DNA from 3 places in the Pseudomonas sp. LY-1 genome. Region 1 is predicted to be linked to each of the others. Evidence: riboswitches for the same ligand, from Rfam matches in the RefSeq annotation. Region 1 holds a riboswitch; each other region holds the start of a gene.

Evidence for each region. A riboswitch is a leader RNA that binds a small molecule or an ion and turns the genes downstream of it on or off. The one in region 1 is predicted to bind cobalamin.
Region 2: linked by a shared signal. The riboswitch ahead of cobW (cobalamin biosynthesis protein CobW) and the one ahead of MOQ67_RS21880 (ABC transporter substrate-binding protein) in region 1 are both predicted to bind cobalamin.
Region 3: linked by a shared signal. The riboswitch ahead of cobO (cob(I)yrinic acid a,c-diamide adenosyltransferase) and the one ahead of MOQ67_RS21880 (ABC transporter substrate-binding protein) in region 1 are both predicted to bind cobalamin.

What each region holds. Positions count from the first base shown of each region.
Region 1 is NZ_CP094353.1:4,785,920-4,789,188, forward strand. It holds gene MOQ67_RS21870 (M4 family metallopeptidase) at 1-343, opposite strand, end outside; gene MOQ67_RS21875 (DNA/RNA non-specific endonuclease) at 478-1,407, shown strand; cobalamin riboswitch at 1,443-1,637, shown strand; gene MOQ67_RS21880 (ABC transporter substrate-binding protein) at 1,752-2,762, shown strand; gene MOQ67_RS21885 (FecCD family ABC transporter permease) at 2,759-3,269, shown strand, end outside.
Region 2 is NZ_CP094353.1:4,040,476-4,043,744, forward strand. It holds gene cobN (cobaltochelatase subunit CobN) at 1-696, opposite strand, end outside; gene cobW (cobalamin biosynthesis protein CobW) at 700-1,767, opposite strand; cobalamin riboswitch at 1,860-2,059, opposite strand; cobalamin riboswitch at 2,101-2,310, shown strand; gene MOQ67_RS18375 (CbtB domain-containing protein) at 2,408-2,596, shown strand; gene MOQ67_RS18380 (CbtA family protein) at 2,608-3,269, shown strand, end outside.
Region 3 is NZ_CP094353.1:5,018,278-5,021,546, reverse strand. It holds gene MOQ67_RS22990 (PQQ-dependent sugar dehydrogenase) at 1-809, opposite strand, end outside; cobalamin riboswitch at 909-1,152, shown strand; gene cobO (cob(I)yrinic acid a,c-diamide adenosyltransferase) at 1,232-1,843, shown strand; gene MOQ67_RS22980 (cobyrinate a,c-diamide synthase) at 1,840-3,207, shown strand; gene bluB (5,6-dimethylbenzimidazole synthase) at 3,204-3,269, shown strand, end outside.

The sequences.
Region 1 (3,269 bases):
GATCGAAAAAATCGAATGTGGCGCCCAACCCATCGTAGGCCTCGTCCACCGCCACATCACCACTGACGGGTTGCCCTTCGCCACGGATCAACTTGCCCGGCAGGCTATCGGCGCCCTCGGCGCTGTAGATCGAACGCCGTTTTTCGGCGCCCATGGGCAGGGCCATGTGGGCGGCCCCTTTGGCGGGTACGGCAACCATGCGCAACGAACGGAACGTGCTGTCTTTGGCGCGTGTGCGTAACGCGACTTCCCGTTGCGCTTTATCGCCGTTGCGGGCGATCTGGTCGAGCATGTATGGCGGGATCAGGCAGAAAATCGGGTTGCGATGCTGGCGAACACACATTGGCTGGCTCCATTTTGGCGTGGGGTGAACGTCCGGGTAACCGTTCAAGAATAGTCCTGCCGTGGCGGCTTGGGCCAAATTGTCATGAAGCTATGCTGCAGTAGTGTTAATCCGAGGACTGCGAGGAACTTACAATGCCCCCACGCGCCACCAAAATCGACCTTTCGCACCGCCCCCGGCTCGCCGATCTGCGCCCGTTGATCGCGGCCGGCCCGAGTCTCATGGAGGCCAGGGCGGTGACTGCGCGTGTCACTGCGGCCAAGGACCTGCAGGACCGGCGCGGCTACGCTGAAGCGTTTCTCGACCGCTTCGTGGTGCCATGGCCCACGGTGGATGAAGCCCTGCTGGCTGACGTACAGCCGCTGCGCCTGGACTACACGCATTTCTCAGTGACCATGTCGCGCTCGAGGCGACTGGCACTCTACGTGGGCGCCAATATCGATGGCGCACAGCATGTGGATATCATCCGCAGCAACGACGCCTGGGCCTACGACGGCCGCCTGCCCATCAGCGCACAGGTGGGTGATGCGCTCTACACCGACAATGGCCTGGACCGCGGTCATCTGGTGCGCCGACAGGACCCCAACTGGGGTGACGCGGCCAACACCGCCAATACCGACACCTTCCACTTCACCAACTGCTCACCGCAGATGAGCGGCTTCAACCAGAAGACCTGGCTGGAACTCGAGGACTACATTCTCGATAACACACAACGCTGGAAAGCCCGGGCCACGGTGTTTACCGGCCCGGTGTTGGCGGACGACGACCGCGTCTACCGGGGCGTTAAAATCCCCAAAGCGTTCTGGAAAGTGGTCGCCTACCTCAGCGACGACGGCAAGCCCTGCGCCAGCGCCTACATGATCGACCAAAACCGCGAGCTGGGTCAGCTCGACCTCATGTTCGGCCAGCTCAGAACCTACCAGCGCAGCGTGATTCAGATCGAACGCTTGACCGGTATCCGCTTCGCCAACCTGGCCGACTACGATGGTTTCAGCAATGAAGAGCGCGCCACGGGGACGCGAATTGAAGCGCTGATCCAGGGCCCTGAAGATATTCGTCTGTAACCGGACGACCTAAGGCTATATCGCCCCGCCGTGATCGACTACCATACCGCGCCGGTTCCCAAACGGGACTAATAGGGAATCCGAAGCGCGGTACACCGCGCCAATCGGAACTGCCCCCGCAACTGTAGATGCCGAGCCCGCTCCCCCACTGCCACTGGACCCCGTCCGGGAAGGCTGGAGCGTGGCGACGACGCATCAGTCAGGAGACCTGCCGGCCCAGTAAAATCACTAACCGGCGGGGTGTCCGGGAAGGACATCCTTGCCTGCCTCACCCGCAGCGGTCGAGGGCGTGTTTCCGAACCGTACACCCCCTGTTCCAGGTACGGCTCCAAGGAGATTGCCCAATGCTGCCACGCGTTACCGCCCTGCTCACCGGCCTGGGCCTGTGTGCCCTGGCCCAAGCGGCCCCCACTCAGTACCCGCTGACAGTGGAGAACTGCGGCAGCAGCCTGACCTTCGCGCAAGCGCCCGCCCGCGCCGTGACCATCGGCCAGGCTGCCACCGAAATGCTCTATGCCCTCGGCGTGGGCGATAAAGTGGTCGGCACGTCGCTGTGGTTCAACAACGTGCTGCCACAGTTCAAGGCGCTGAACGACGGCATCGAACGCCTGGCCAATAACGAACCGAGCTTCGAGTCGGTGATCGCCAAGCGCCCGCAACTGGTGGCGGCCGAGCTGGAATGGGTGGTCGGCCCGCAAGGCGTGGTGGGCACCCGCGAGCAGTTTCATGAGTTGAAGATCCCCACCTACCTGCTGCCCTCCGACTGCGAAGCCAAGAACAACCGGGTGGGCGCCGACGGCACGCGGCTGGAGCCGTTCCGCATCGACACGATCTACAAGGGCATCCGCCAGTTGGCGGAGATTTTCGACGTGCAGGATCGCGGCCAGCAACTCAACGATGAACTCAAGGCGCGCCTGGCCAAGTCCGTCGCCACCGTGCAAGGCAAGGGGCTCAAGCAGGCCAGCGCGCTGGTGTGGTTTTCCAGCGCCGAGATGGCCAGCGATCCCTATGTGGCCGGTCACAAGGGTGTCCCCGAATTCATGCTGCAAACGCTCGGCCTGCGCAACGTGGTGCAGTCCGATGAGGAATGGCCCGCCGTCGGCTGGGAAACCATCGCCAAGGCCAACCCCACCGTGCTGGTGATCGCCCGCATGGACCGTCGCCGCTACCCGGCCGACGATCATGCACAGAAGCTCGCCTTCCTGCGCAGCGACCCGGTGACGCGCAACATGGACGCGGTGAAACACAACCGCATCATCATCCTCGACGCCATGGCCCTGCAGGCCAGCGTGCGGACCTTCGAGGGTCTTGAACAACTGGCCGCGGCCATCGACGGCTACGACCTGCCGAAATGATACGAACCCTACTCGCCCTGGCATTGCTACTGATCGCCGTGCTCGCCGGCGTGGCCATCGGCGAAACCGCCATCGCGCCGCAGGTGGTGTTGCAGGTACTCGCCAACAAACTGTGGGCGGCCGGCTACGTGCTGGACCCGATCGATGAAGGCGTGGTGTGGAACTACCGCCTGACCCGCGCCCTGGTCGCCGCCGCATGCGGGGCCGGGCTGGCCACCTGCGGGGTGATTTTGCAGTCGTTGTTGCGCAACCCCCTGGCCGATCCTTACCTGCTGGGCATCAGCGCCGGCGCGTCGACCGGCGCAGTCCTGGTGGTGCTGATGGGCGTCGGCGGCGGCTTGGTTTCGCTGTCGGTCGGTGCGTTCGGCGGGGCGATGGCGGCGTTTGCGCTGGTGGTATTGCTCGCACGGGCCAGCGGTTCGTCCAGCGGCACCGGGCAGATCATCCTCGCAGGCATTGCCGGCTCGCAGCTGTTCAATGCGCTCACCGCGTTCCTGATCACCAAGT
Region 2 (3,269 bases), 750 kb from region 1:
ATTCAGGCCCGCCGCCTGCAGACGCTGGCAGAACACATCGATAAAACCGGTATTGGCCGCTTGCAGATGGGAGCGGTAGAACAGCACCGCCGCCACCGGGCACTCAGGATTCCAATCCAACTGCCAGTCGTTGAGGCACGCATGGGCTTTACGCGGGTGATAAATCGCGCTGCGCGCCAGGGTTTGCGGCTCGGCCCAGGCATAGTCGCGGCCCAGGTAAGCGCTGGCCAGGCAGCGATAAAAATCCAGCGCATTACCCAGGCCGCCCTGGCGCAGGAACTGCCACAGGCGGTCACGCGCTGCGGCATCCACGGTGCTGAGGCCGCTGAGTTCCGGGTCGGGGCGGTCATCCCCCGGCACCAGGATCAGCGTGACCCCGCGCTCGGCCAACGCCACCAGGCGCTCGACGCCGTAACGCCAATAGCCGATGCCGCCGTGCAGGGAAATCAGGATGACCTTGGCGTGGCGCAGCACTTCATCGACGTACAGGTCCACCGATGCATGGTTCTGCACCTGCATCGGGTTGGCCAGGCGCAAGCTCGGGTAATCCTCGGGCAACTGCTGGGCCGCTTCGGCCAGCAGCGCCAGGCTGGAATCGCCGCTGCACAGGATCACCAGCTCGGCGGGGGTTTGCCCAAGGTCGGCAATGTTGTCGTCCGCGACGAAACCGCCGGGCTGGGTCCTGAGCAGGTGCATGGGTTAAACGCTGAGGGCGGCGCGCAATTGCGCTTCGAGGCCCGCCGCGTCGAGGTCCTGGCCGATCAGCACCAGGCGCGTGATGCGCGCTTCGTCGGCGCTCCAGGCGCGGTCGAAGTGTTTGTCGAAGCGCGTGCCCACGCCCTGGATCAGCAGGCGCATCGGCTTGTTCGGGATCGCCGCGAAGCCTTTGACGCGCAGGATGCCGTGCTGCACCACCAATTGGCTCAGGGCGTCGAGCAGCAGGGCTTCGTCGGACTGGGGCAGGTCGATGGAAATGGAGTCGAACGCATCGTGATCATGATCGTCTTCGCCTTCGCCTTCGTGATGATGATCGTGATGGCTGTGGCGGCCGTCGATGTGCTCTTCGGAGCCGGCGCCCAGGCCGATCAGCACGTCCAGCGGTACCCGACCGCTGCTGGCTTCGATGATCTTCACCGCCGGCGGCAACTCTTCGGCGACTTCCAGGCGCACGCGGGCCAGGTCGTCGGGGCTGATCAGGTCGCACTTGTTGAGGATCACCAGGTCGGCGCTGGCCAGTTGGTCGGCGAACAGTTCATGCAGCGGTGATTCGTGGTCCAGGTTCGGGTCGAGTTTGCGCTGGGCGTCGACCTGATCCGGGAAGGCGGCGAAGGTGCCGGCCGCCACGGCGGGGCTGTCGACCACGGTGATCACCGCATCGACCGTGCAGGCGTTGCGGATTTCCGGCCACTGGAACGCCTGGACCAAAGGTTTTGGCAGGGCCAGGCCGGAGGTTTCGATGAGGATATGGTCAAGGTCGCCGCGACGGGCAACCAGTTCGCGCATCACCGGGAAGAACTCTTCCTGCACGGTGCAGCACAGGCAGCCGTTGGCCAGTTCATACACGCGGCCGTTGGCTTCTTCCTCGGTGCAGCCGATGGAGCACTGCTTGAGGATTTCACCGTCGATGCCCAGCTCGCCGAACTCGTTGACGATCACCGCGATGCGACGGCCCTGGGCGTTATCGAGCATATGGCGCAGCAAGGTGGTTTTGCCCGAGCCGAGAAAGCCGGTAACGATGGTGACGGGGAGTTTGGCCAGTGTTTTCATCGGATGCCCTTGGGGGCGGGCATACGGGACGATAGGCCCTGCGCGACGCGCAGCAGCAGATTTCGTCACCGGATCACCCCGCCCGGTTGAATTGAAAAATCGGTTGCGAGGCAGGTCTCCTGGCTTGGGGCTTGCGGGTCTTGCGACCGGCGCTGGCTGCGCCTTCCCGCCTTGATGGCAGTGGCGTGGCAGTCAGATAAACCCTTCACAGTTGCGGGGGCAGCCGCGGCTTGAACCGCGTTCCCTTCTTAGCTCCGGCCTGGGCCGAAGAACCTCGAGGGTGCAAGGCTACAGGGGCTCAGTCAATTTGACTACCGTCGCCCTGCATGCTTTCCTACACACCTTGTTTCGGGTGCCCTTCACAGGGTGAAACGGGAAACCGGTGCGTCATAGCGATATGACCAGTCCGGTGCTGCCCCCGCAACGGTAAGCGAGCGAAGCGTCACGGCCACTGTGCTTTGTGCATGGGAAGGCGATGCTTTCAGGACTCAGTTCAAGAGCCCCCTCGCAAGCCCGGAGACCGGCCCGAAAAAAATCATCTAACAAACCCGCGGTGGGCGGGCGCTGTTTGAACCCTGCGTGCCTGGCTCGCGGGTTTTGCATGCGCTCGTGTCACCCTGAACCCCTGAAGGGACGCGCCATGTCGATCATCAGCAGCACCTCGCCTAGCACCAGCAGCACCGCCACCCTGAGCCAACGCCTGGGCGCCGCCATCGGCGCGTCGATCCTCGGCGCGTGCCTGGTGTATTTCGCCGGGTTCTCGCATATCGAAGCGGTACACAACGCCGCCCACGATACCCGCCACAGCGCCGCGTTCCCGTGCCATTGAGACCTGCCGACATGATCAAGCGTATTGCGCAAACCGCAGGTTTCAGTGGGCTGCTGGCCGCCCTGTTGTTGACCTTGCTGCAAAGTTTCTGGGTCGCCCCGCTAATCATGCAGGCGGAAACCTTTGAAAAAGCCCCGGCCGCGACGCAAGTGGTACACGAGCACGCCGCCGGCACCGCTGCACACGCCCATGACGCCGAAGCCTGGGAGCCGGAAGATGGCTGGCAGCGCGTGCTGTCGACCACCGGCGGCAATCTGGTGGTGGCGGTCGGTTTCGCCTTGATGCTCGCCGGGCTCTACACCCTGCGCGCGCCGACTCGCACGGCTCAAGGCCTGCTGTGGGGCCTGGCCGGTTACGCAACCTTCGTGCTGGCGCCAACCCTGGGCCTGCCGCCGGAATTGCCGGGCACTGCCGCTGCCGACCTGGCACAACGGCAGATCTGGTGGATCGGCACGGCGGCCTCAACCGCGGCCGGTATCGCGCTGCTGGTATTCGGTGGCAACTGGCTGCTCAAGGCGCTGGGCGCGGCGATCCTCGTGGTGCCTCATGTGATTGGCGCTCCGCAACCTGAAGTGCATTCGATGCTGGCCCCTGAGGCTCTGGAAGCACAGTTCAAGATCGCCTCGCAACTGACCAACATCGCGTTCTGGTTGGCGTTGGGGCTGATCAGCGC
Region 3 (3,269 bases), 230 kb from region 1:
CTCTGCGGTTCCCAGGCCATGCCGTTGGGGTTGCGCAGGCCGGAGGCGAAGATGCGGTGTTGGCCGCTGGCGCGGTCGACTTCCCAGATCGCCGCGCGGCCTTGTTCCGCTTCCAGGCCGTTCTCGGCGACGTTGCTGTTGGAACCGACGCTCACATACAACTTGCTGCCGTCCTTGCTGGCCACCACGTTTTTCGTCCAGTGATGGTTGATGCTGCCCGCTGGCAGGTCGATGACCTTGCTGCCGGCGGTCTTGATCACGGTTTCGCCGGTCTGATAGGCAAAGCGCAGCAGCTTGTCCGAATCGGCCACGTACAGGTCATTGCCGACCAGCGTCATGCCGAAGGGCGAGTTGAGGTTTTCCAGGAATACCGTGCGGGTCTCCGCGACCCCATCGTGGTCGGCATCGCGCAGCAGGGTGATGCGGTTTGGGCTCGGCACACCGGCGCCGGCGCGGCCCATGACTTTCTCCATCACCCAGCCACGAATGCCTTTGGAGTCATCCGGCTTGGGCGGCGCGTTGGTTTGCGCCACCAGCACATCGCCGTTGGGTAATACGTACAGCCAGCGCGGGTGGTCCAGGCCTTCGGCGAAGGCCGCCACCTGGGTGCCGGCGGCGGCCGTCGGCGTGGTGCCTGCGGGCCAGCCGATGGCCGGAGCGATGTTCACCGTGGGGATCAGCGTCTTGTTCGGTTCCGGCAGTTGCGGTGAAGGCCCGGTGCCGTCGGATACCTTCAGGGTCGAGCTTTCGCCGCAGGCGGCAAGGCTGCCCGCGAGCATGATCAGTAAGGCGAGTCTTGTTTTATGCATGGTTTTCTCCTGGATGCCTGTAAGGGTAGAGGTGTGCGTTGCGGCGATGGTTCAAGTACAAGGCCAGCTTTAATTGACGCTCCACCCCCAACCCACTAACCTTCGCGGCTTGTTCCAGGTGCTCTGTGACCTACGGGTCGACTGAGTGAAACAGGGAAGCCGGTGAGTGAGCGCACTTGTACACAGTGCTGCCGCGATTCCGGCGCTGCCCCCGCAACGGTAAATGAGTCAAAACGGTGCTGTTTGCCACTGTATCGCTCGCGATATGGGAAGGCGCGCCGTCGGCGTGCGCTCTAGCGCGCCACTCATGAGCCCGGAGACCGGCCCGGATCATCCAACAGCATCACGGTGGGCGATGCTTGGCTGTCTGTTTTTGATTTTTCCTGCCCGCCGTTTTTGTCCAGCCCCAACGGAGAGCTGCCATGACCGATTCCCCCGAGCGCGACGAACGCCACCTGGCGCGCATGCTGCGTAAAAAAGCCGTGATCGATGAACGCATCGCCAATTCCCCGAACGAATGCGGCTTGCTGCTGGTGCTGACCGGCAACGGCAAAGGCAAGAGCAGCTCGGCATTTGGCATGCTGGCCCGTGCCATGGGCCATGGCATGCAGTGCGGTGTGGTGCAGTTCATCAAGGGGCGCAACAGCACCGGCGAAGAACTGTTCTTCCGCCGCTTCCCCGAGCAAGTGCGTTTCCATGTGATGGGCGAGGGTTTTACCTGGGAAACCCAGGACCGCCAGCGCGACATCGCGGCCGCTGAAGCCGCCTGGGCGGTGTCCCGCCAATTGCTGCAAGACCCGTCCATCGGTCTGGTGGTGCTGGATGAGCTGAACATCGCGCTCAAGCACGGCTATCTCGACCTGGATCAAGTCCTTGGCGATCTGCAGGCCCGCCCGCCGATGCAGCACGTGGTCGTCACCGGCCGTGGCGCCAAGCCCGAGCTGATCGAAATGGGCGACACCGTCACCGAGATGGGCATGCTCAAGCACGCGTTCCAGGCCGGTATCAAGGCACAGAAAGGCGTCGAACTTTGAATCAGCCCCGTCATTGCCCGGCCGTCTTGATCGCCGCACCGGCGTCCGGCCAGGGCAAAACCACGGTCACCGCCGCGCTGGCCCGTTTGCACCGCAACCTGGGGCGTAAGGTGCGCGTGTTCAAATGCGGCCCGGACTTCCTCGACCCGATGATTCACGAGCGCGCCAGCGGTGCGCCGGTGTATCAATTGGATATGTGGATGGTGGGCGAGCAGGAAAGTCGTCGCTTGCTGTGGGAAGCAGCGGGGGAGGCGGACCTGATCCTGATCGAAGGCGTGATGGGCCTGTTCGACGGCACGCCTTCCAGCGCTGACCTGGCGCGACACTTCGGTGTCCCGGTGCTCGGCGTGATCGATGGCACTGCGATGGCGCAAACCTTCGGCGCCCTGGCCCTCGGCCTGGCACGCTACCAGCCGGACTTGCCGTTCGCCGGGGTGCTGGCCAACCGCGTCGGCACCCTGCGCCATGCACAACTGCTTGAAGGCAGCCTCACCGAAGGCCTGCGCTGGTATGGCGCGCTGTCCCGCGAGACCGCTATCGAATTGCCCAGTCGCCACCTGGGCCTGGTGCAAGCCAGCGAACTGAATGACCTCGACCTGCGCCTGGACGCTGCCGCCCAGGCGTTGGGCAGCAGTTGCGAGGTCGCGTTGCCGCCGCCGGTGACCTTTGCCGCACCGCCCGTGATCCGCGCCGAACCGTTGCTGGCCGGCGTGCGTATTGCCATCGCCCGTGACGAAGCCTTCGCCTTCACCTACGGTGCGAGCCTCGATCTGCTGCGGGCGATGGGCGCTGAGTTGAGCTTCTTCTCGCCGATCCATGATCGCCAATTGCCCGATGCCGACAGCCTCTATCTGCCGGGCGGTTACCCCGAACTGCATCACCAGGCGCTGTCGGAAAACACCGCGATGCTGGATGCGATCCGTGCCCATCACGCTGCCGGCAAACCGCTGCTCGCCGAGTGTGGCGGGATGCTTTATCTGTTGGACTCGCTCACCGATGTCGACGGCATCCGCGCCGAACTGGTCGGCCTGCTACAGGGCGATGCGGTGATGCAAAAGAAGCTCGCGGCCCTGGCCCTGCAAAGCGTCGAATTGCCCGAGGGTGTGTTGCGCGGTCATACCTATCACCACTCGCTGACCAGCACCGAATGGCAGCCCGTTGCCCGTGGCGTGAGCCCCAATGGTGGGCGCGGGGCCGAGGCGGTGTATCGGCAGGGGCGGCTGACCGCGTCCTACGTCCACTTCTATTTCCCTTCCAACCCCCGCGCCGTTGCTGCGCTGTTTGCGCCCGGCGAAGGCAAATCGCACTCGGCTAAACACCACGAATCCACTGCGGGAGCGGGCTTGCCCGCGATAGGCTCATGACCGACAACGCCTTCCCCGAAGCCGAGCGCCAGGCCGTCTACCGCGCCATCGCCGAGCGCCGC